One region of the Bacillus aerius genome, then DNA from elsewhere that is predicted to be linked to it. Evidence: riboswitches for the same ligand, from Rfam matches in the RefSeq annotation. Region 1 holds a riboswitch; each other region holds the start of a gene.
What was found. Region 1 has a riboswitch for S-adenosylmethionine ahead of M2353_RS07755 (DUF2292 domain-containing protein). Riboswitches for the same ligand answer to the same signal wherever they lie in the genome.
Positions count from the first base shown of each region.

Region 2: linked by a shared signal. The riboswitch ahead of mtnW (2,3-diketo-5-methylthiopentyl-1-phosphate enolase) and the one ahead of M2353_RS07755 (DUF2292 domain-containing protein) in region 1 are both predicted to bind S-adenosylmethionine.
Region 3: linked by a shared signal. The riboswitch ahead of metK (methionine adenosyltransferase) and the one ahead of M2353_RS07755 (DUF2292 domain-containing protein) in region 1 are both predicted to bind S-adenosylmethionine.

Region 1 is NZ_JARYHO010000001.1:1,503,648-1,511,403, reverse strand. Features, by position in the region: gene M2353_RS07785 (sirohydrochlorin chelatase) at 1-256, opposite strand, end outside; gene cobA (uroporphyrinogen-III C-methyltransferase) at 333-1,088, opposite strand; gene cysC (adenylyl-sulfate kinase) at 1,117-1,710, opposite strand; gene sat (sulfate adenylyltransferase) at 1,724-2,860, opposite strand; gene M2353_RS07765 (sulfate permease) at 2,918-3,982, opposite strand; gene M2353_RS07760 (phosphoadenylyl-sulfate reductase) at 3,996-4,697, opposite strand; gene M2353_RS07755 (DUF2292 domain-containing protein) at 4,743-4,847, opposite strand; SAM riboswitch class I at 4,964-5,066, opposite strand; gene pyrE (orotate phosphoribosyltransferase) at 5,225-5,863, opposite strand; gene pyrF (orotidine-5'-phosphate decarboxylase) at 5,871-6,575, opposite strand; gene M2353_RS07740 (dihydroorotate dehydrogenase) at 6,547-7,479, opposite strand; gene M2353_RS07735 (dihydroorotate dehydrogenase electron transfer subunit) at 7,473-7,756, opposite strand, start outside.
Region 2 is NZ_JARYHO010000001.1:1,297,750-1,305,505, reverse strand. Features, by position in the region: gene M2353_RS06730 (methylthioribulose 1-phosphate dehydratase) at 15-647, opposite strand; gene M2353_RS06725 (2-hydroxy-3-keto-5-methylthiopentenyl-1-phosphate phosphatase) at 611-1,306, opposite strand; gene mtnW (2,3-diketo-5-methylthiopentyl-1-phosphate enolase) at 1,307-2,524, opposite strand; SAM riboswitch class I at 2,624-2,725, opposite strand; gene M2353_RS06715 (pyridoxal phosphate-dependent aminotransferase) at 2,770-3,960, opposite strand; gene mtnK (S-methyl-5-thioribose kinase) at 4,366-5,559, shown strand; gene mtnA (S-methyl-5-thioribose-1-phosphate isomerase) at 5,566-6,627, shown strand; gene M2353_RS06700 (hypothetical protein) at 6,652-6,786, opposite strand; gene M2353_RS06695 (methylated-DNA--[protein]-cysteine S-methyltransferase) at 6,876-7,367, opposite strand; gene M2353_RS06690 (PAS domain S-box protein) at 7,369-7,756, opposite strand, start outside.
Region 3 is NZ_JARYHO010000001.1:2,755,883-2,763,638, reverse strand. Features, by position in the region: gene M2353_RS14210 (glycosyltransferase family 2 protein) at 1-377, shown strand, start outside; gene M2353_RS14205 (phytoene desaturase family protein) at 374-1,855, shown strand; gene M2353_RS14200 (alpha/beta hydrolase family protein) at 1,882-2,676, shown strand; gene M2353_RS14195 (DUF2584 domain-containing protein) at 2,716-2,958, shown strand; gene pckA (phosphoenolpyruvate carboxykinase (ATP)) at 2,999-4,585, opposite strand; SAM riboswitch class I at 4,812-4,946, shown strand; gene metK (methionine adenosyltransferase) at 5,142-6,344, shown strand; gene asnB (asparagine synthase (glutamine-hydrolyzing)) at 6,493-7,756, shown strand, end outside.

The DNA of each region.
Region 1 (7,756 bases):
CAATCTCATCTGGAATATCTGATTTGGCATGCATGGCAGTTAAAAGGAGGAGCGGGACGATCGCAATGTGGGTTGCTCCTTTTTGTACACAAGTCTCAAACCCTTCTTCGATTGAAGGGTCCGTCAACTCTAAAAAACAAATTTCTTGGATATCTGCTTCCACTAACGGCATACAGCTTTTCATAAAAGAAATGGCTTTATCCTGTGCTTCTTTTACCCTGCTTCCATGCCCAACATAAAGGACAGCTTGTTTCATTTGACTCCTCCTTGCAACCCTAGTTTTATTCAGACGAAAAGACACGATGTCCACACGTGTCTTTTCACCTTTGTTCTCATTTCTCAATCAGTGCTGGTTCAAACCAGTTCAACTTTTGATGAAAGTGAACGACATCTCCTACCACGATTAAACTTGGGTGCTCGATCCCTTCTTTTTCAACCGTTTCAGATAGTGTCGCCACCGTGCAGCAAGTCGTCTTTTGCCTTGTGGTCGTTCCCCAGTGAATAAACGCAGCTGGGGTTTCAGGATTCCGCCCATTTTTCAAAAGCAGCCGCTGGACTCTTTCCACGTTTTTGACGCCCATGTAAATGACAAGGGTATCAATCCCCGTCGCCAGCGCTTCCCACTTTTCTTCAAAATGTTCATCCTTTTGATAATGCCCTGTCACAAACGCAACATTTGAGCTGAATTCTCGGTGCGTGACTGGAATGCCTGCATAAGCAGCCGCTGCAATGCCAGAAGTAATCCCCGGGACAACTTCATACGGAATACCATGCTCAGCTAAGCATTCGATTTCTTCACCGCCACGGCCAAATACAAAGGGATCACCGCCTTTTAGACGAACGACTATGTTCCCTTCCTTCGCATGAGCAACAAGTGCTTCGTTAATCGCTTCCTGTCTCATCGTATGATGATTCGGCAGTTTGCCGCAATAGATCAACTCCGCCTCCGGTTTGGCATGGGCAAGAATCTCTTGATTGACAAGTCGATCATATAAAATGACATCTGCCTGCTGTATTGCCTTATGGGCCTTTAGCGTAATTAAGTCTGGGTCACCCGGTCCGGCACCAACAATGTATACTTTCCCCATCTTGCTTTCTCCCCCTGCCATCAGGCGATTATTTCGTTTTATCCTTTACATAATCAACAAGGCGCTGTTTTGACTCCTCGCGTGATAATTCACCTGTATCTAGGACGAGCTCAGGCGCAGCTGGCTCTTCGTATGGTGAATCGATTCCCGTGAAAAATGGAATTTCGCCGTTTCTTGCTTTTTTATATAATCCCTTTGGATCACGCTCTTCACACACGTTCAGATCACATTTCACAAACACTTCGTGAAATTCTCCGTCTTCGACTAACTGTCTTACGATTTGGCGGTCTTCTTGAAATGGTGAAATAAAAGCAGTAATGACAATCGTTCCTTGCTCAACAAATAATTTCGCCACTTCACCGATGCGCCGAATGTTCTCTTTTCTGTCGTCATCTGAAAAGCCTAAGTCTTTATTGAGTCCATGGCGTACGTTATCGCCATCAAGGACTGTCACTTGGTACCCCTGTTCAAACAGCTCTCGAGCCGCTGCGTTGGCGATCGTCGATTTACCTGAACCGCTTAGACCTGTCAGCCAAATGATCCCGCTTGTATGGTTGTTTTTCTGTTGATATTCTTTTTTAGTAATAGATGAATCATGCCACACGATATGTTCGTTGCTCATGTCATATCCTCCTTTAAAATACCGTCGTTTTTAATCCTTCGATTAATGTTTCAATGACTTCTTTTCGGCTGAACGTGCTCGGTGGTAATTCACCATTTCTCAGCATCGTTCTTACCTTTGTACCTGAGAGAATGACATGTTCGCTTTTATCATGTGGGCATGTTTTTGGTGTTGCCATGGCTTCACATGTATTGCAGTAAAAGCTGTGCTCAAATTTTAATGGTGTGATCCCAATTTCTTCGCTTGTAAATTGTTCAAATAGCTCCTGCGCTTCGTATGTGCCGTAATAATCACCAACACCCGCATGATCTCTGCCGACAATAAAATGTGTACAGCCATAATTTTTACGCACAAGCGCATGAAAAATCGCTTCCTTTGGTCCAGCATAACGCATGGCAGCAGGAAAAACACCTAAAAAGACGCGGTCTTTCGGGTAATAACCGTTCAGTAACACTTGATAGCTTTTCATTCTTACATCTGCTGGAATATCATCAGATTTTGTTTCACCAACAAGTGGATTTAGAAATAGACCATCCACTGTTTCCAGTGCTGTCTTTTGAATGTATTCATGCGCACGATGGACTGGGTTTCTCGTTTGGAAACCAACAATGGTTTTCCAGCCGTTTTCTTTAAAATGTTTTCTTGTTTCTTCTGGCTCATACGTAAATTGCGGGAAAGGTTTTTCACTGCGTTTCGTCAGTGTAATTTTACCACCAATATACGTATCACCGCGTTCAAATAATTTTTTCACGCCTGGGTGATTGCGGTCATCTGTTTTATACACATTCACTGCTTCTTTTTCCTTATCAGGTGTGTATTGATCTTCCACCTCAATGACCCCGTATACTGTTCCATTATACGATAGACGAACAATGTCACCTCGATTGATCTCCGCTGCTTTTTCCTTTGTGACAGGCAAAGTAATCGGAAGAGACCAAACGACACCACTTGCTAGTCGCATACTGCTGACAACTGCTTCATAATCAGCTTTCGTTAAAAACCCTTCAATTGGACTATACCCGCCAATTGCGATGAGTTCAAGGTCTGCAAAAGAGATGGCATCCAGCTCGATTTCTTTCGCAGCTGTGCTTAGATCAAATTCTTCATTTACTCGATTAATTAATACGCCACCATGTGGTGTTAAACTCATTTGTTCATCTTCCTCTCAATGTTCATATTTATTAGATGTTAATAGTCGGATTTATATTTAAATCCCGCCGCCCTGTTCATGAATCGAGCTGCTCTCATTTTTAACTGCCTTCATAAGACTCAGTGCACCTAGTGAAGCAAGCAGTACACTCATCATGATAAAGATAGAGTAATAGTCTCCTTTTAAGAAAAGGCTTACCAACAAATAAGATAGACTAAGTGATAAGAAAGGTGACACAACCCATACCTTCAGCATTTTTTTCACAACATGTTTATGAAAAATGTTCGGTCCACCCTTTGCCATACCAAGCCCAATAATGGACGAGGAGGTAATTTGAGTAAGGGGAACAGGGAGTCCGAATATAGAGCTGACGATGACAAGTCCTGCACCGGTGCTCGATAATAGAATGCCTTCACCCGTTTGATAGCGTGTAATTTTCTTTCCATTTGTTTCTAGTACCCTTCTTCCTAGAAGCAGCGCCCCAATGGCCACAAAGATTCCGCCGTAAAGGGTTCCTTGCCCGACTGATAAAACACCTGACGCGACAAGCGGGCCGACCGCATTGGCGACATTGTTCATGCCGGCTGAAAACGCTTCTAAAAACCCACTGATAATCAAAACAACAGATAAGATCAATGTTCCTTTTTTGGATAATGTCCGTTTAGGGAACAATCTGATGATTTTGACAACAGCAAAGGTAAAAACAAAGGCAACAATCGGAATAATCACCCAAAAAGAGACAATGACTAAGATCGATTTCACATACAGCACTTTATATGCGGCTGCCACACCGACCACAGCTCCTACTGTGACCTCACTTGTGGATAAAGGAATGGCCAAGAGATTCGCTATGAAAAGTGATAATGCGGCCGAGCCAATGATGATACACACAATTTCAAGTGTGATGACAGATTCAGGCATAATCCCGGAGCTGATCGTTTTGACGACCTCGCCGCCGCCAATCACTGAACCTGCTAATATTCCAACTGCACAAACGCTGAGCGCGTATATTGGCTTTTTGATCGCACCTGAACCATATGCGATGCCCATCGAAGCGGCTGCTCCGCTTGCGCCAATATTTAAAGCAAAGAATAAGCTAAATAAAATTGCGGCGATTTCCATACATTATGCTCCCTTACTCATGTAATCCGCACTCAGTCTTTGCTGTCCCTGACCATCTTCCAGAACGCAAATCATCAGCAGTAAATGCCGGCTGTGTACAAGGTGCACACCCGATGCTTGGATATCCTTGGTCATGCAGCGGATTATAAGTAAGATCCTCTCTAGACGCATATCTCCATATGTCCTTCCACGTCCAGTGGATGAGCGGACATACTTTGACTGATTGGAATTTTTCATCCTTATTTAAGAAGTTCGTACCTGCTCGTTTAGGCGACTGCTCTCTTCTTAAACCAGACAGCCATGCCGGATAGCCAGATAGTGCCTCTTGCAATGGAATGACCTTTCTCATATGGCAGCAGCTTTGAGGATTCGTTTCCCATAATTTATCACCATGCTGCTCATTCTGCTCTTCCACCGTCAGCTCAGGTGTTTTCAGCACGATGTCTAACCCAGGATATCTTTCCTTAACTGCATCAATGGTGTCGTATGTTTCCTTGAAATGCAGACCTGTATCTAAAAAGACAATTCTTGCATCTTTTTTTACTTTCGCAATAAGATCGATCAGGACAATGCCCTCAATGCCAAAACTGCATGCATAAACGAGCTGATCACCATAGTGGCCGTACGCCCATTTCAGCACAGATAGGGCCCCTTTATACAAATCGTCCTCTTGAAATGTAATGGACGGCTCTTGCCAATTTTCATAAGTTAACATTGTTTCTCCCCTTCCGGAGTACTGCTTCTATTGCTATTCTCCGCACTACTTTAATCTGATTTTTTCATTTTTTTCCACTTGAATCACTTGACCGTCCTGAACGACCAACGTAATTGAACCGAATTTCATATCCCCAATCAGCTCTTGCATATGCTTCACTAAGTCCTCATCCTGGTTTTGTTTCAGTTCCATCTCCTCTTCCTCCTCACCGTTAAAATAAAAAAACTTTCTTTCAGTCCGAAAGAAAGATGAGGAAGCTCACGATTTCCTTATCTTTCAAAATAGAATCATTTTGCAGGAAGTAGCACCTTGCAAATCGCAGGTTGCCGGGCTTCATCGGGCCAGTCCCTCCACCTCTCTGGATAAGAGTTTTAATTTGTATTAAATATTAACACAATTCAAACAAAAGTCAACCCGACTTTATTGATAGGATTAGTTTTTATTTAAATTTGAGTCTATTTTACTATTTTTAACCAAATAAAAAACTGTGCAGCGCAGCACAGCTTTTTTAAAACAAGACAAGCTTTTTAGACCGTTTCTTCCATCCAAGATTCAGACGAAGGATCCTGTCTCCAGCGTTTTAGTTTATTCATAGCAGAAGGCTCGATTGCTTTTAGCTCAAGTGCCACTTCTGTCAGTGTGTCATAGTCTGTCAGCGTGACATAGGGAATGTTTTTCTCTTGAAAAGCCGCAGCTGCTTTTGGCAGTCCATAAGTGAAGATCGCAACAACTCCGAGTACGTCACAGCCTTCGTCTTCTAGAGCAGCCACAACTTCAAGAACGCTGCCTCCAGTTGAGATGAGGTCTTCTACGACAACCACCTTTTGTCCAGGTGATACGGCTCCTTCAATTTGATTTCCTTTTCCGTGTGCTTTTGGTTTACTTCTTACATAACACATCGGTACATTCAGACGATCAGCTGCTAATGCCGCATGAGGAATGCCAGCTGTAGCTGTACCTGCGACAACTTCCGCTCCTTCAAAATGAGTGAGAATCAAGTCTTTTAAACCTTCCGCAATGTCCCCTCTGACCTCAGGATAAGACAAGGTGAGGCGATTGTCACAGTAAATCGGTGATTTGATACCGCTCGCCCATGTAAATGGTTCGTCTGGTTTTAAAGAGACAGCTTTGATTTGTAATAAATGCTTCGCGATTTTCGTTTTCATCCGGCAGTCACTCCCACTCTTTCAAAATTTGTTGATAAGCTTCCACTGGGTTTGTGGCTTTTGTGATCGATCTTCCCACAACAATCTGTGAAACACCCTGTTCTTTGGCAAAGGCAGGTGTCGCCACACGCTTTTGGTCATCCGTTTGATCATTTGGTAAGCGAATTCCTGGCGTCACAGTGAGAAAGGAAGGAGAGATTTGTTCATGAAGCTGTTTTGATTCATGAACAGAGCACACCACACCATCAAGTCCACTTTCATATGCCAATTGTCCATAATGAAGCACCGCCTCTTGCAATGGGCGGTCAATTAGTAATTCTTTTTTCATCATATCTTCTGACGTGCTTGTCAGCTGGGTCACTGCAATAATAGCCGGGCGATTTTGCCCGGCAGGGGTTCCGCTTTCAAGCCCCTCTACGGCCGCCTGCATCATTCTTTTCCCGCCGGCTGCATGTACATTCACCAAATCAACACCAAGTGCAGCAAGCCTGTTCATCGCTTTTTGCACAGTTGTTGGAATGTCATGAAGCTTCAGATCAAGGAAAATACGGCAATTTTTTTCTTTCAGTGCGTCAATAATGGCAGGACCTTCTTGGTAAAACAGCTCCATGCCGACCTTTACGAATAATAGAGTGCCTTCAAAACGATCTATAAAGGCGTGCGCCTCCTGTCCTGATGGAAAATCAAGCGCGATGATGGGCAAGTGCTTCATGTTTCCAGCTCCTTCCGATGCATTCCTCTACAGATGAATACCCATAAGCCGCTAACACATTCGGCAGTTCATCAATGATTTCCGGGCATATAAATGGGTTCACAAAATTGGCTGTCCCAACAGCTACCGCACTTGCGCCAGCTAGTAAAAATTCAAGTACATCTTCAGCGCTTTGCACCCCGCCCATCCCAATAATCGGAATAGAAACGGCCTGACTGACCTCATGCACCATTCGGATGGCAACAGGTTTTACAGCAGGACCTGATAATCCACCTGTTTTATTGGCAAGAATGGGTTTGCCTGTTTTTAAATCTAAACGCATCCCAATCAAGGTATTGATCATGGTGAGTCCATCCGCTCCAGCCGATTCAATCGCTTTAGCAATCTCAACGATATTGGCTACATTAGGTGACAGTTTCACATAAACAGGAACGGAGGAAACTTCCTTGACGGCTTTTGTCAATGTAGCCGCCATTTCTGGATCGGTCCCAAAGGCAATTCCACCTGTTTTCACATTCGGACACGAGATATTCAGTTCAAGGGCGTGAACATTGCTTGCTTGACTAATTTGCTTTGCTACTTCAACATAATCATCAACTTGTGATCCAGCAACATTGGCAATAATAGGGGTATCGAACTGCTCAAGCCAAGGTAATTCATGTTCAAGCACGCCTTTTAGACCTGGATTTTGGAGACCAATCGCATTCAGCATACCGGCTCCTGTCTCAGCTACCCTCGGTGTCGGGTTGCCAAATCTCGGTTCAAGGGTCGTGGCTTTAATCATGATGCCGCCCAGCAAGGAAAGGTCATATAATGATGCGAATTCTTTTCCAAATCCAAAACAGCCTGATGCAGGAATGATTGGATTTTTTAAAGATAAGCCGGGTAATTCGATGTTTAGCATGATAGCGCCACCTCCTCCGCTTTAAAAACAGGTCCATCCAGACAAACTTTAACGTACGGTTTCTCGTGCTGATCGGTATGACAGACACAAGCAAAGCATGCACCGATTCCGCAGCCCATTCGTTCTTCCATTGAAATATAGACAGGCTTATCGGGATAAGAGTCTTTTAGTGCTTTTAACATAGGTGTCGGTCCACAGGAAAGCAAGACATCAAAGTCCAGCTCATTCTCTTCAATGACATTTGTCACGAAACCTTTCGAACCATATGTCCCATCAA
Region 2 (7,756 bases), 210 kb from region 1:
GTGTTTCCTCCTTTTTATTTAACAAGCTGCTTTTGATAAAGCGCTACTTTCAAATGATAGGTAAATAAAAATTCATAAGCCTCTAAGACTCGTTTGGCTTCAAATGCGCTTTTCCCCCAAACGGTGATGCCATGATTACGAATGAGTACAGCACCAGCATCGTCCGTCAGGTGCACTGCAAATTGCTCTGCAAGGTGCGGAATATGAGCTGGGTTTTCAATAATAGGAACAGCAACTTCTGCATCCTCTTCCCAATAACCAAGCGCTTTAATGATTTCGTTACCTTTAAAACGAACTTCTCCTTTATCGCCATACAGCTCAGAAATGACATTGTTATCGATCGTGTGGACGTGAAGACAACATCCTGCTTTCGTCCGCTCATAAACGTATGTGTGAAGCAGTGTTTCAGCTGATGGCCTGAGCGGCTCATTCGGATGAACCGGCTGGCCTGCTGCATCAACAAGAACAAAATCTTCGTCGGTTTCTTTTCTTTTATCTTTGCCGCTTGCCGTCACCAAAAACGTGATGGGATCATCCGACACTTTTATCGATAAATTGCCGCTCGTTCCGTAAAACCAGTCTCTTTGTGCCAATTCACGTTTGATGTCTGCTAGTTCCTTCCAGCGTTTACTCTTCTCGTCTGCCATTCCTTCACTTCCTTTATTTGATCAAATTGCGCTTTTAGATCAACAAATGTTTCATACTCTTTATGTACGAGCCCTAGCTCTTTACATTCGTTCAGTAAATAATCACGCGCAAACGTGAGATCCGCATGTTTCGCTGCCTCAATATCAGTCACTGAATCACCAATCATGATAATAAAGTCATCTTCCTGCGTCAGTTCTCGAATAATGGAAGGCTTGCAGCAGCCACAGCCATTTTGGCATTCTGAATCACAGGCATACGGCCATTCAATTTGAATATGGTCTTCTTTAAATGATGCATGGTTACAATAAATATTCTCTTGTTCGACAATCCCTTCAAGGATAGGATAGACAAAAAAGTCCATACCGCCGCTGAGTACATAGAAAGGAATGTCTGCTTTTTTGACATCATCGACAAACTGTTCAAATCCTTCACGAATCTCTGTATCCTCTAAAATAAATGACCGAATGGCTTCTTTCTGATCACTCGTCAGTAACTGAAACATCTGCCCGACGCCTTCTTGGATCGTGATCTCTTTTGCTAGAACACCATCCTTCCATTTCGTCCATTCTTTTGGAGCAAACTGCTTCATGATGCGAATGATATTATCATTTTTCGTAATCGTGCCATCAAAATCACAACATACAATTGGTTTTTTCATTTATTCTGCTACCCTTCCCCAAAGATCAAGTGCTGCTTGTAAGTCTTGACAAGTTGATGCTTTTTCTTCGATAGACTCTTTTTTGACCACCGCATCAATGATCGAACGAAAGGCTTTCCCTCCTCCAGTTGCTCCCCGCGGATGTCCGTGAATTCCCCCGCCTGCATTAATGACATGATCAAGTCCAAAATCTTTGATTAAGATCGGCACCATTCCCGGGTGAATGCCTGCTGAAGGGACAGGAAATGTTTGTTGAACTGTATCCTCTTTCACACATGCTTCGAAAATGCCAATGGCATCTTTTTTCGGAAGGGCGACTGATCCATAAGGAGAGGGAAAAAGACTTAAATCAGAGCCAGCATATCGATTTAATTTGCCTAAAAGAAGAGAATGCGAGAATCCATAGTCTGGAGATGATGTCATTGCACCGCTCACTGCCGGATGTGCCATGATCGGCAATGGGATCTCTGGATCTTCAGCCAAGCTTTGCATGACATCAAGTCCATAGGCAAAAACGTTGAATAAAAGCGCATCAGCCCCGAGTTCGGCTGCCTTTCTTGCTCGATCTTTCAAATCAAAAGTTCTACCAGTTAAATTAACAGCATAAAGCGTGCGATGTCCTGTCTCTTCATATGTTTCTTTTAATATCTTTTTTCCTTCCATGATTCGATCTTCAAAAGGGGCTAATGGGCTTTCAAATAAAATCTCATCATCTTTGATGAAGTCTACTCCACCTAAAGCCTGTAAGCGGAGCTGCTTTTTTAAATCCTCCATATCACGGCCGATCACGCCTTTAAATATACTCATCAATAGCGGCCGATCAAACACGCCTACTTTCTTTCGTATCCCCTCAATGCCAAATACCGGTCCTGGCAGACAGCTTTTAAACCTTTCCGAAAATTCGATATCGACGAGCTTTACTTTCCCATCCAGTGAAAGCTTTCCAAAAATCGTCGTCAACACCGCTGGTATATCAGCTGAAAAGTTCGCCTCAGGATAAGCAATGGTCACCTCTGATTGATACAGACCACCATTTGCGGAGGACTGTTCTTTTACGCTCACCACACGGCCTTTATGTTTTTTTAGCTGCTCCTTTTTGAGCTGCGGCAAGTCCGTCCATGACCCGACCGTTAACCCAAGTGCGATCTGCTCTGCTTTTCGGTCTATTTGTTCATCCTCTCGATGTGTTAGTACGTATGTTGCCAGTAGTTCACTCACTAGGAATCCCCTTTCGATTGCGTCCTGTATATGGTCAATAAAAAAACCTCTTTAAGTGCTTGATCAGCGCGTTAAAGAGGTTTCGTCTCATTCATCCGAATCTTATCTCTCAGCGCTTGCTGCAAGAATTAGCACCGTGCTTCATGGAAGTCGGTTGCCGGGCTTCATTGGGCTAGTCCCTCTGCCTACTCTTGATAAGAATATTCAATTTTCTTAAATATTGCCTGAATTATCGCACCATTTTTTTACGTTGTCAATGGCTTTTTTTCAAATAACTGCAAGGCAGCGATACGATCAGCGGCTTCCTTTAGCCGCTCCTCACTTGTTAAAAGGCCGACTCTGACGTAGCCTTCACCGTGAGCACCAAAGCCATTCCCTGGTGCCACAACAACATGTGCTTTTTCTAATAATACATCCGAAAAAGTTTCAGATGTATACCCTTCAGGCACCTTTAACCAAGCAAAAAACGAGCCCTTTGGCGCACTGACGTCCCAGCCAATCTCTTTGCATGCAGCAATCCAAGTGTTTCGTCTTTTTTCGTACCGATCATTTTGTACTTGTACGCACGTTTGATCGCTTAAAAGTGCTTCTGCTGCTGCATCTTGAGTTGCTTTAAACAGTGACACAAACAGGTGATCCTGATAAAGCTCAATGGCTTCGATAACAGAGGCATTCCCTGCTGCAAAACCGACTCTCCAACCAGCCATATTATACGTTTTGGACAATGTATAGATTTCAATACCTGTCTCTTTTGCTCCGTCTATTTGCAGGAAACTAAGGGGCTTTTCGCCGTCAAATCCTATGCCGCCATATGCAAAATCATGGACAACACACATCTTATTTGCACTCGCAAACGCAACAGTATCTTCAAAAAATGTCCGGGTTGCAGTCGCACCAGTCGGATTATTTGGGTAATTTAAGTACATCAATTTTGCTTGATTCTTATCCTGCTCTGACAATTGGTGGTAGTCAGGTAAAAAATCATTTTGTTCAAGAAGAGGCATTGTGACCATGCGAGCTCCGGCAAGCACAGCGCCTGACCAGTAATCAGGATAGCCCGGATCTGGAACAAGCAGCGTATCACCTGGATTCAGTAAACATTGCGGCAATTCGACTAGTCCCGCTTTCCCTCCAAATAAGATGGCAATCTCTGTCTTTGGGTCAAGCGTGACACCATATTCTCTTTCATAAAAAGTAGCTGCAGCTTTTTTTAGTTTCGCTGTCCCGCGGAATGAGGAGTATTGATGATTTTCAGGTTTTGCTACCGCTTCCTGCATCGCTTTCACAATATGTGGAGGAGTGGGCTGATCAGGATTTCCTTGACCTAAATTAATCACATCTGCCCCTTCCTGCACTTTTTTCTGTACTTTTTGTACAAGCGACGCAAAAAATTGTTTCGGTAAATGTTTCAATACATCCGATTGCTGGAATTCCATTTTTTCACCTTCTATTCAAGTTACATGACAATACAATCACTGTAATGGATTGTTTTATGAATTGTAAAGCAATTTTGAAAAAAGATTGACATGTGAACTGCAGCTCTGATAATATCTAGAATTAAGAAATGCAAGCAGACATGAAACAATTACATATTGATTTCTCTTATCGAGAGTTGGGCGAGGGATTTGGCCTTTTGACCCCAACAGCAACCGACCGTTAATACCACTGTGAAGTGGGGCGCAGCAAGAACAGCGCCAAGACAATTCATTGTCTTATAGGGCACGGTGCTAATTCCATCAGACGTATGTGCTGAGAGATAAGAGAGGCTTCGAGCATACACGCCATCAAGCCTCTTTCTCTCAGGAGAAAGAGGCTTTTTTATATGATTTGGAGGGAAGCAATTGGTTACACTTACGGCATCATATGAAGAATTAACAGAAAGTTCGGCAGTTGCACTTGCCATTAGACTTGGATTGATTCAGGAGAGCAGTCATTTAACATGCACTGAAATCGGTGACGGAAATTTAAATTACGTCTTTCATATTTATGATCACAAACAAGCAAAAGGACTGATTATCAAGCAGGCCCTTCCTTACGCAAAAGTCGTTGGAGAAAGCTGGCCGCTGACATTAGATCGTGCAAGAATTGAAAGTGCAGCACTCATCAAGCAGTCAGAGTATGCACCTCATCTCGTACCAGCCGTCTATTATTCGGATACAGCTCTTGCAGTGACGGCAATGGAGGATCTATCACACCTCGAAATCGTCAGAAAAGGGCTAATTGCCGGAAAACAATACCCGTATTTATCAGATCATGTCGGAGAATTTTTAGGCAAAACACTATTTTACACGTCTGACTTTGCCACAAATCCTAAAATCAAAAAACAATTCGTGAAACAGTTTACGAACCCTGATCTTTGTGACATTACAGAAAAACTCGTCTTCACAGATCCTTTCTTTGACAGCGAAACGAATGACTTCGAAGAGGAATTAAGAGAAGAGGCACAAGCCCTATGGGCTGATCTTGAACTGCAAGCAAAAGCAGCCGAATTGAAACGGATCTTCTTAACCTCTGCTGAAACACTGGTACATGGAGATCTTCATACAGGCAGTATTTTTGCAAACGAAACGGAAACGAAAATCATTGATCCAGAGTTCGCTTTTTACGGTCCTTTCGGATTCGATATCGGTCACTTTATTGCCAATCTGTTCATAAATGCTTTATCTCATGAGAATGAACAGGATCAGCAGCACCTTTTTGATCATGTCGTCAATGTGTGGGCAACATTCAAAGAAGTGTTCACAAAAGCATGGAAAGAAGACAGTATTGAAGCGTTTAGTGTATCGGACAGCTTTTTAGAAACAACGTTTGACCGTATTTTAAAAGAAGCCACCGGCTTTGCTGGCTGTGAGCTTGTTCGCCGAACCATCGGTCTTGCGCATGCGGCTGATCTCGATGCGATTCCATCACATTCTAGAAGGCTTCAGCAGAAAAAAGCAGCACTTACACTAGGAAAAACATTGATCAAACAATATCAAGCAGTGGAAACAGCGTCTGACCTCGTCGCATTATTCCAGCAAACTGTAAAGGAGTGACGAGTTTTGTCTAAAGAATTTGAAGTTCCCCGTTCCGTCGAATGGGAAGAAAACCGTATCAACATTTTGAATCAGCAAAAATTACCCGCTGAAACCGTGTTTGAGCATTTATATACAAAAGAAGATGTGTATGATGCCATTGTGACGCTAAAAGTGCGCGGAGCACCTGCTATTGGCATTACAGCGGCTTTTGGGCTCGCACTCAGTGCACAAGAGATTGATACAGAAGACATTGATCTCTTTAAGCGAGAAGTCGCTCGCCTGAAAGAATATTTAAACAGTGCTCGTCCAACCGCTGTGAATCTTGCCTGGGCATTAGACCGGCTTTATCAGCGCATTGAGCGTGCTGCTTCGGTGAATGCAGCCAAAACTGATCTTGTCCATGAAGCCATTCAAATTCAAATCGAAGATGAAGAAACATGTCGGCAAATCGGTCAAAATGCTCTTCAGCTCTTTAAATCTGGTGATCGAATTATGACCATTTGTAACGCAGGCTCCATTGCCACAAGCCGTTACGGAACAGCGCTTGCACCCTTTTATTTAGCGAAAAAGAAAAACCTCGATCTTCACATTTACGCATGTGAAACACGTCCTGTCCTTCAAGGCGCTCGTCTGACGACATGGGAATTGATGCAGGGCGGCGTAGATGTGACGCTTATCACGGATAATATGGCAGCCCATACGATGAAAGAAAAACAAATTTCTGCCGTTATTGTTGGTGCAGATCGAATCGCTAGAAACGGTGATACAGCAAATAAAATTGGAACGTTAAGTCTGGCTATTTTAGCTAAACACTTTCAAATTCCATTTTTTGTGGCTGCGCCTCTTTCGACCTTTGATGTGTCAACTCAGGATGGGTCAGATATTCCGATTGAAGAACGCGACCCACAGGAAGTAAAGGAATTAAACGGCATCCAAATTGCGCCTCCTGACGTGCAGGTATTTAACCCTGCCTTTGATGTTACTCCTCATCATCTCATTTCCGGAATCATTACAGAAAAAGGCATCATCACTTCCAACTATACAGAAGAGATTGATGCACTATTCACTGAAAGCGTGTCACTTTAATCAAACAAAAGCGCGGGGTTCTTATCATTTAAGAGCACCGCGCTTTTTTGTTTCGTTCGTTTTTGCTAATATTTCTTTTTTCTGTTCTTCTGTCAACACGTTCATTTTGACACATAGTGATGTGACGGCGTACATTTTATCTTTTTTGCCCCATAACATGTTAGCAGCCTCCTTTTTCCCTAGACCAACTTTTTTAGCTTAATAAAAGGATATGTCGCTCGCTAAACATTTGGAACAGGTCAATTTATTTATTTTTGAACAAATGGGATGCCTTCTAATTCTAACAGGATCGCTTTCAGCCCTGTCTTCGTCCCTGCATAACCCGTCAAAGTCCTGTCTTTTCCAATGACCCGGTGACACGGGATAAAAATAGGCAACGCATTGCGTCTATTAGCTTGTCCAATGGCTCTGACAGCCTTTGGATTGCCGATCGCTTCTGCAATATCAGCATAGCTTTTTGATTCACCATACGGAATAGTAGAAAGTGCCTCCCACACTTGCTCTTGAAACGGAGAGCCTGCTTGCTTGAGCGGGAGATCGAACACTTTCCGATCGCCCTTAAAATATTCATCCAGCTGTTTTTTCGCTTCTTTTAATACAGGCGTGTCTTCTTGTTTAAAACGGTCTCTCTGCTTTTTGACCAAAAACGATTCATCATCAAACTTCACTTCAATGATGGCACCATCTTTCTCTAGTATGTATAATGCCCCGATTGGTGCGGTATAGACTGTATAATACACATTAAAGCTCCCCTTCTTGTTTCTGCTGACGGAGTGGAAGCGTGAGATGGAACACTGTTCCGACCCCTTCTTCACTCTCAACTTCAATGGTTCCTTGATGCTCTTCAATAATTTTATAACTAACCATTAACCCAAGTCCAGTTCCTCTTTCTTTTGTTGTATAAAATGGTTCTCCGAGACGCTTTAGTTTATCCTCTGTCATGCCGCAGCCTTCATCACGAAGAGAAATGACAATGTGCTCCTCGCCCTTCCTTTGAATGCTCACGTATACATTTCCTTTCTGAGGCATTACTTCAATCGCATTTTTTAAAATGTTAATAAAGACTTGCTTCAATTGATTTTGTTCACAGTAGATGAGCGGAATATCATCCAGCACATTTAAGTGCATT
Region 3 (7,756 bases), 1.3 Mb from region 1:
TTGTCTACATGAGAATGTATGAGAGTGGACAGGAAGTATGGGAAGGATATCGGAAAAATTTGTTCCCGGGAGTGAATCGAAACATTGCTTTGTTAAGCAGTGTCTTTTGTTTATACTCCGTCCTTTATGTAGTTCCTGTTATTTGCTTTATGATCGCACTGATTCATTTTGATGTGGTCAATCTCTGTTTAGCCCTTCTTTGCTACGGGCTGGGTGTATCCATTAAAGCGATCATTGATATCGAAAATGGAAGAACGTCTACGATGGCCTTTTTATTGCCTGTCAGTATCATGAGCCTGATTGCCATTGGTTTTGCTTCTATGAAAATTGGGCTGAAAAAAGAAGGCTATGAATGGAAAGGAAGAAGGTACGAATGAAAAAAGTGATCATTATTGGCGGCGGACTTGGCGGGTTATCGGCTGCGATTCGCTTACAGTCACGTGGTTTCCAGGTCACCATTTTAGAAAAAGAAGCTTCTTTAGGCGGGAAATTACAACGCCATCAAGCGTCTGGCTACTCTTTTGATTTAGGACCGAGTACCATTACAATGAAGGCGTATTTTGAGGAAGTATTTACCTCCTGTCATAGACGAATGGAGGATTATGTGACGTTTTATCCGATTTTCCCCCTTACTAAAAACGTTTTTTCAGATGGACATACGGTCGAGTTTACGCCAGATATTGAGCAAATGGAATCACAAATTGCAGTTTTTAGTCCAGAGGATGCAAAGCAATACCGGGCATTTTTACAGGAATCGAAGAAGCTTTTTCAAATGGCAGAGGATCAGTTTTTAAATCGTTTATTATTGACCTGGAAGGATAAAGCGGATGTCAAGCTAATGAAAGCCCTTCTTGCTGTCAAACCTTTTACATCTGTTCAGCGCTTGCTGCGTCAATATTTTCGTCATCCTCATACATTGGCGATGTTTGGCCGGTATGCGACTTACATTGGCTCTTCTCCATACGAGGCACCTGCTATTTTTAATATGATGGCTTATTTAGAAGGAGAAAAAGGCATTTATGGTATTAAGGGCGGTACGTATCGTTTAGTTGAGGCATTTGAGACATTGGCAAAGGAATTGGGTGTCCAAATTCATCTCAATGAATCAGTCAAAAAGATTCATGTAAACAATAAGCGAATCCAAGGAGTTGAAACGGATCAGCAGTTATATGAAGCAGATCAAGTCATTGCGGGGGCAGATGCACTGACTGTTTATCGCCAATTAATTGATGAAGAAGACCGCCCGAGCTTTGGAAATCAAAAACTGGCAAACATTGAGCCATCGTTATCAGGTTTTGTTCTTTTGTTGGGCGTCCCTAAAGTCTATGAACAACTGTCTCATCACAACGTGTTTTTTCCAGAGAATTATGAACAAGAATTCAAGGATATTTTTCAGAAAAAACAGCTTCCTCATGATCCGACGCTTTACATCTGTTATTCAGGTCATTCAGAGCCAGCTTTAAGCGGAGGACCAGGAAGAAGTAACTTGTTTGTATTGGCCAATGCGCCATATGTGACAAAAGAGCAAAATTGGGACATGCTAAAGGAGACATATGGCCAGCATATGAAAACAAAACTAAAGGAAAAGGGTCTCTTTGATCTTGACCAGCTTGTAGAATTTGAAGCGGTACAAACCCCGCTTGATTTACAGCAAAAAACGGGAGCGTATCATGGGGCCATTTATGGCATGTCGTCAAACTCGTTCAAGCAGGCATTTTTTCGCATCAATAATCAATCAAAGGATATTGAAGGACTTTGGTTTGTTGGCGGCACAAGTCATCCAGGCGGCGGCACTCCGATGGTGACAAAATCAGGACAGCTCGTCGCAGAGGCCATTATCAAGCATTTGACGTAACACCGAATGAAAAGGAGAGAATTCAAGTGATTGTGGAAAAGAGAAGGTTCCCGTCGCCACATCCGCATATTCACTTATATACAGTGACATATGAGGCCGATGGACTTCGGATGAAGGGGCTGCTCGCTGAACCGGCCGGAGAAGGTCTCTATGACGGTTTTTTATATTTACGGGGCGGCATTAAAAATGTGGGAATGGTTAGACCTGGCCGAATTGTGCAATTTGCTGCGCAAGGGTTTGTCGTCTTTGCGCCCTTCTACCGAGGGAATCAAGGAGGCGAAGGGAACGAGGATTTTGCCGGAGAAGATCGGAAAGATGCATTTGCTGCATTTCAGCTGTTGAAACATCATCAAAAGGTGAAGCAGGAGCGCATTCATATCTTTGGTTTTTCCCGCGGCGGAATTATGGGCATATGGACCGCTGTTGAAATGAAGCATGAGGCCGCTTCCTTTGTGACATGGGGAGGCGTAAGTGATATGAAGCTCACCTATGAAGAACGTGTGGATATGAGAAGAATGATGAAGCGTGTGATAGGAGGTCCTCCTCATAAGGTACCAGAAGCATATGAGGCTAGAACGCCTTTGAATCATGTGCACCAAATTGAAGCACCTGTCTTAATCATTCATGGGGAGCTGGATGAGAATGTATCCATTGAGCATGCGTATTTATTAGAAGATGCACTGCGTCAGCATGGCAAATCTGTGGAAACATGGTATTTTCACGGATATCATCATTATTTCCCGCCACAGCATAACCGGGAGATTGTCAGACGGTTGACGACATGGATGCACAGCCGAAAAGGCGGAAATGTGGTAAAATAAACGGTAGAAAGAAATATAGAAAGTAGGGGGATTTTCATTATGGGAATGCCTGTTGAATTTAATACAATGATTGTCACAAAAGGAAAAGAGACAAGAATTGAAGAAAATGTGTTTGAGCTCATGAAGGAAGGGTACCGCATTTATCCATTAAATATTCCGCTTGAGGTGCGTAAAACGAAAGACGGAGAAAAAACAGGAACAGCACATGTTGAAAAGCTGGAGCTCACAGACAATATCACGAAGGTGACGTACCGTCTTGTGTCATTGCATTCAACGAACTAAAAAAGCTGAGGGAATGAATCCCTCAGCTTTTTCCTTTTGATTAGACGAGTGGTCCGCCTTTTGCTTCAATATCACTTGCTGCATGGCTGAATTTTTTGAAGTTCTTTTTAAATTCATTTGCAAGGAAGTTTGCTTTTTCTTTGTAAGCCTCTTGATCGTCCCATGTTTTAGCAGGCTGAAGCACTTCATCTGGCACTCCTGGAATATGAAGCGGGATGTGTAATCCGAAGATGTCGTCAGTGATCATTTCAGCGTTGTCAAGATCGCCTTCGATCGCTGCCTGCACCATTGCTCTTGTATGAGCAAGATTCATTCGTTTGCCCGTACCGTAGCCGCCGCCAGTCCAGCCTGTATTCACAAGGAATACTTTTGCGCCGTGCTCATCAATTTTTTTACCAAGCATTTCAGCATAGACATGAGCAGGAAGTGGCAAGAATGGTGAACCAAAGCAAGTAGAGAACGTTGTTTCTGGTGACGTCACGCCACGCTCAGTTCCCGCTAATTTACTTGTGTAACCGCTCAAGAAGTGGTACATGGCTTGTTCTTTCGTTAAACGGCTGATTGGAGGTAAAACACCGAATGCATCAGCTGTTAAAAAGACGATAGCAGATGGGTGACCTGCAATACTTGGTTTCACGATGTTATCAATCATTTCGATTGGGTAAGCCGCACGTGTATTTTCAGTAAAGAATGTGTCATCATAATCTGCTTCACGTGTTTCTTCATCAAGTACTACATTTTCAAGCACTGATCCGAAGCTAATGGCTTTGTAAATTTGTGGTTCTTTTTCTTCACTTAAGTTCACGCATTTTGCATAGCATCCGCCTTCAATATTGAAGACACCTGTGTTAGACCAGCCATGCTCATCGTCTCCAATCAGCTTGCGGCTTGCACTTGCAGAAAGCGTCGTTTTTCCAGTACCTGAAAGGCCGAAAAATAAAGCAACATCGCCTTCTTGACCGACGTTAGCAGAGCAGTGCATTGATAAAATATCTTGTTCAGGAAGCAGGTAGTTCATAACAGAGAAAATGGATTTTTTCATCTCTCCTGCATATTCTGTTCCACCGATCAGAATCGTCCGTTTTTCAAAAGAAACGATAATAAACGTTTCAGAGTTTGTGCCATCTGTTTCAGGATCTGCTTTAAAGTGAGGTGCAGATAAGATGGTGAAAGGTTTTTCGTTTGATGATGGTGTTGATCCATCAGGTCTGATGAATAGCTGCTTTGCAAAGAGATTGTGCCAAGCGAATTCATTTACAACTGTAATTGGCATACGGTATTTTTCGTCAGCACCGGCAAAACCATCAAAGACAAATAGTTCATCACGTTCTTTTAAGTATGACACAACCTTTGTATATAAACGATCAAATGCCTCTTTCGAGATCGGCTGATTCACTTGACCCCAATCAATTTTATGTTCAGAGTTTTCTTCTTTTACGATGAATTTATCTTTAGGCGAACGTCCAGTGTAGGCACCCGTTGTGGCGCGCACAGCACCAGTTGAAGTTAAAACGCCTTCATTACGTGCCAAAATCTTTTCAACAAGTTTCGGAACAGATAAATTTTGGTGCGTATTTTCTAATGAGAGCAATGACTGCAAATCTTCTTTTAAATCCACTGAGTTCATAAAAAAACCCTTCCTTTACCGTTGAATTTGTTTGTTTTGATTAGTATAACACATTGATAATAATAGTCTATACTATTTAAACATTTTTGTGTGTGTTTTTTCATTTCTGCTATGAAAATATGCTTTTTGGTGATGCTAATGATGAGGTGAAAAAAAGGGGAGATAATTCCTATGAACCATTGACATGACGCAAGGGTTTAAGATAAGATATCTTATTGAACGGATACTCTTATCCCGAGTTGGTGGAGGGACAGGCCCGATGAAGCCCAGCAACCGGTTTCTTATGAAAAAGGCATGAACATGCTGAGAAACCAAGGTGCTAACCTGATGCAAGGTACAAGAACACCTTGAGCGATAAGAGTGAAAGGCATGCGATCTCAGACCCTTTCCTCGCAATGAAGGAAATGGTTTTTTTATTTTTGGGATATCATATGAACAAATTGCCAATAACATCTCTAATATAAACATGTTGAAATATAAGAGGGAACGAGTTCCGTATCATATTGGAGGCCTCATCTTGGGATGATGTGGTCTTGTACAGGAGGAAATAGCCATTATGAGTCAAAATCGTCGTTTATTTACTTCAGAATCAGTGACCGAAGGACATCCAGATAAAATCTGTGATCAAATTTCAGACAGCATTTTGGATGAAATTTTAAAGAAAGATCCAAATGCACGTGTTGCCTGTGAAACTTCTGTAACAACCGGTCTCGTATTAGTAAGCGGTGAGATTACAACGTCTACTTATGTCGACATTCCAAAGACGGTGCGTGACACGATTAAGGAAATTGGCTACACACGTGCGAAATATGGTTTTGATGCGGAAACATGTGCGGTTCTTACATCAATTGATGAACAGTCTGCTGATATTGCGCAAGGTGTAGACAAAGCGCTTGAAGCACGTGAAGGAACAATGACTGAAGAAGAAATTGATGCGATCGGTGCAGGTGACCAAGGTTTGATGTTTGGTTTTGCAAACAACGAAACTGAAGAGCTTATGCCACTGCCGATTTCTCTTGCACATAAATTATCTCGCCGTTTAACAGAAGTACGCAAGAATGAAACACTTGCATACCTTCGTCCGGACGGAAAAACTCAAGTAACAGTTGAATATGATGAACAAAACAAACCAGTTCGTATTGATACGGTGGTTATTTCTACACAGCATGCACCAGAAGTGACGCTTGAACAAATTCAAAGCGACTTAAAAGAGCATGTCATCCGCCCCGTCGTTCCAAGTGAACTGATCGATGAAGAAACAAAATACTTCATCAACCCAACAGGCCGCTTTGTTATCGGTGGACCTCAAGGGGATGCTGGTTTAACTGGACGTAAAATCATCGTTGATACTTATGGCGGGTATGCTCGTCACGGTGGCGGTGCTTTCTCTGGCAAGGATGCAACGAAGGTTGACCGTTCGGCAGCATATGCGGCTCGCTATGTAGCGAAAAACATCGTAGCAGCTGGTCTTGCAGATTCATGTGAAGTGCAGCTTGCTTATGCAATTGGTGTTGCACAGCCTGTCTCTATTTCAATTGATACATTTGGAACAGGAAAAGCCTCTGAAGAGAAATTAATTGAAGTGGTACGTGCAAACTTTGATCTTCGTCCAGCCGGCATTATTAAAATGCTTGACTTACGTCGTCCGATCTATAAACAAACCGCTGCATACGGACATTTTGGCCGTCATGACTTGGATCTTCCATGGGAAAAAACGGATAAAGCCGACACGCTTCGCAAGGAAGCATTAGGAGAATAACAACATACAAAACCGCTTATTTTAAGCGGTTTTCCTTTTGATTAAAAAAAATTCTACAAAAAGCGTAAAAATGTGAAACAAAATTGGACAAAATACTGTCTAATTATAGGTCTACTTTTAAGAAATAACATAACGTGGAGGCAATAATATGTGTGGGTTTGTTGGTGTATTTAATCACCGTCCATTGTCCGAAACTACTGAGCAGGAAGAGTTAATTAAGCAAATGAATCGTCTCATCGTTCATCGAGGTCCGGATGATGAGGGGTACTTTCATGATGAGCATGTAGGATTTGGATTTAGACGTTTAAGTATTATAGATGTTGAACACGGAAAGCAGCCGCTTTCTTATGAAGATGAAAAGTATTGGATTATTTTCAACGGAGAAATTTATAACTATGTGGAGCTGAAAGAAGAGCTTGTGAAAAAAGGCTATACGTTCAGCACAGATTCTGATACGGAAGTCCTTCTTGCCACATATCGCCACTATAAAGAAGAAGCGGCATCGAAGCTTCGCGGGATGTTTGCATTTTTAATTTGGGATAAAGAAGCGCAGTTATTATATGGCGCAAGAGATCCTTTCGGCATTAAACCGCTCTATTTTACACAAATGGATGACCAAGTGTACTTTGCTTCTGAACGCAAAAGCTTAATGGCTGTGAATGAGAACATTTTATTTGATGAGACTGCTTTGCAGCAGTACATGTCTTTTCAGTTCGTTCCTGAGCCAAATACACTTGATCAAAAAGTGCACAAAGTCGAGCCAGGTCATCAGTTTACACTGCGTCCAGGCCAAGACATTGCATTTAAGACTTACTGGAAAGTTCAATTCAAACCTGAACAAACACAAGAGCAGAAATTAGTAGAAGAAGTACGTGATGCTATCTATGATTCTGTAAAAGTCCATATGAGAAGTGATGTGCCTGTTGGTTCATTCCTATCAGGCGGGATCGATTCTTCTTTCATCGTGTCAGTCGCAAAGGAATTTCACCCTGAACTGAAGACATTCTCTGTTGGTTTCCAGCAGGATGGATTCAGTGAGGTAGATGTAGCAAAAGAAACAGCTGATAAGCTGGGATTGCAAAACTTTAGTGCTGTGATTTCTCCTGAGGAATATATGAATGAGCTTCCAAAGATCGTCTGGCATTTAGATGATCCTTTGGCTGATCCAGCGGCGATTCCATTGTATTTCGTGGCAAAAGAAGCGAAAAAACAAGTCACAGTTGTTCTTTCAGGTGAGGGAGCAGACGAGCTGTTCGGTGGATATAATATTTACCGTGAGCCGCTGTCTCTAAAGCCTTTCGAATCTGTACCTTCCATGCTGAAAAAGCTTCTTCTTCGTCTGGCTCGTTTAATGCCAGAAGGAATGAAAGGGAAAAGCTTTATCGTTCGCGGCTGTACGCCATTAGAGGAAC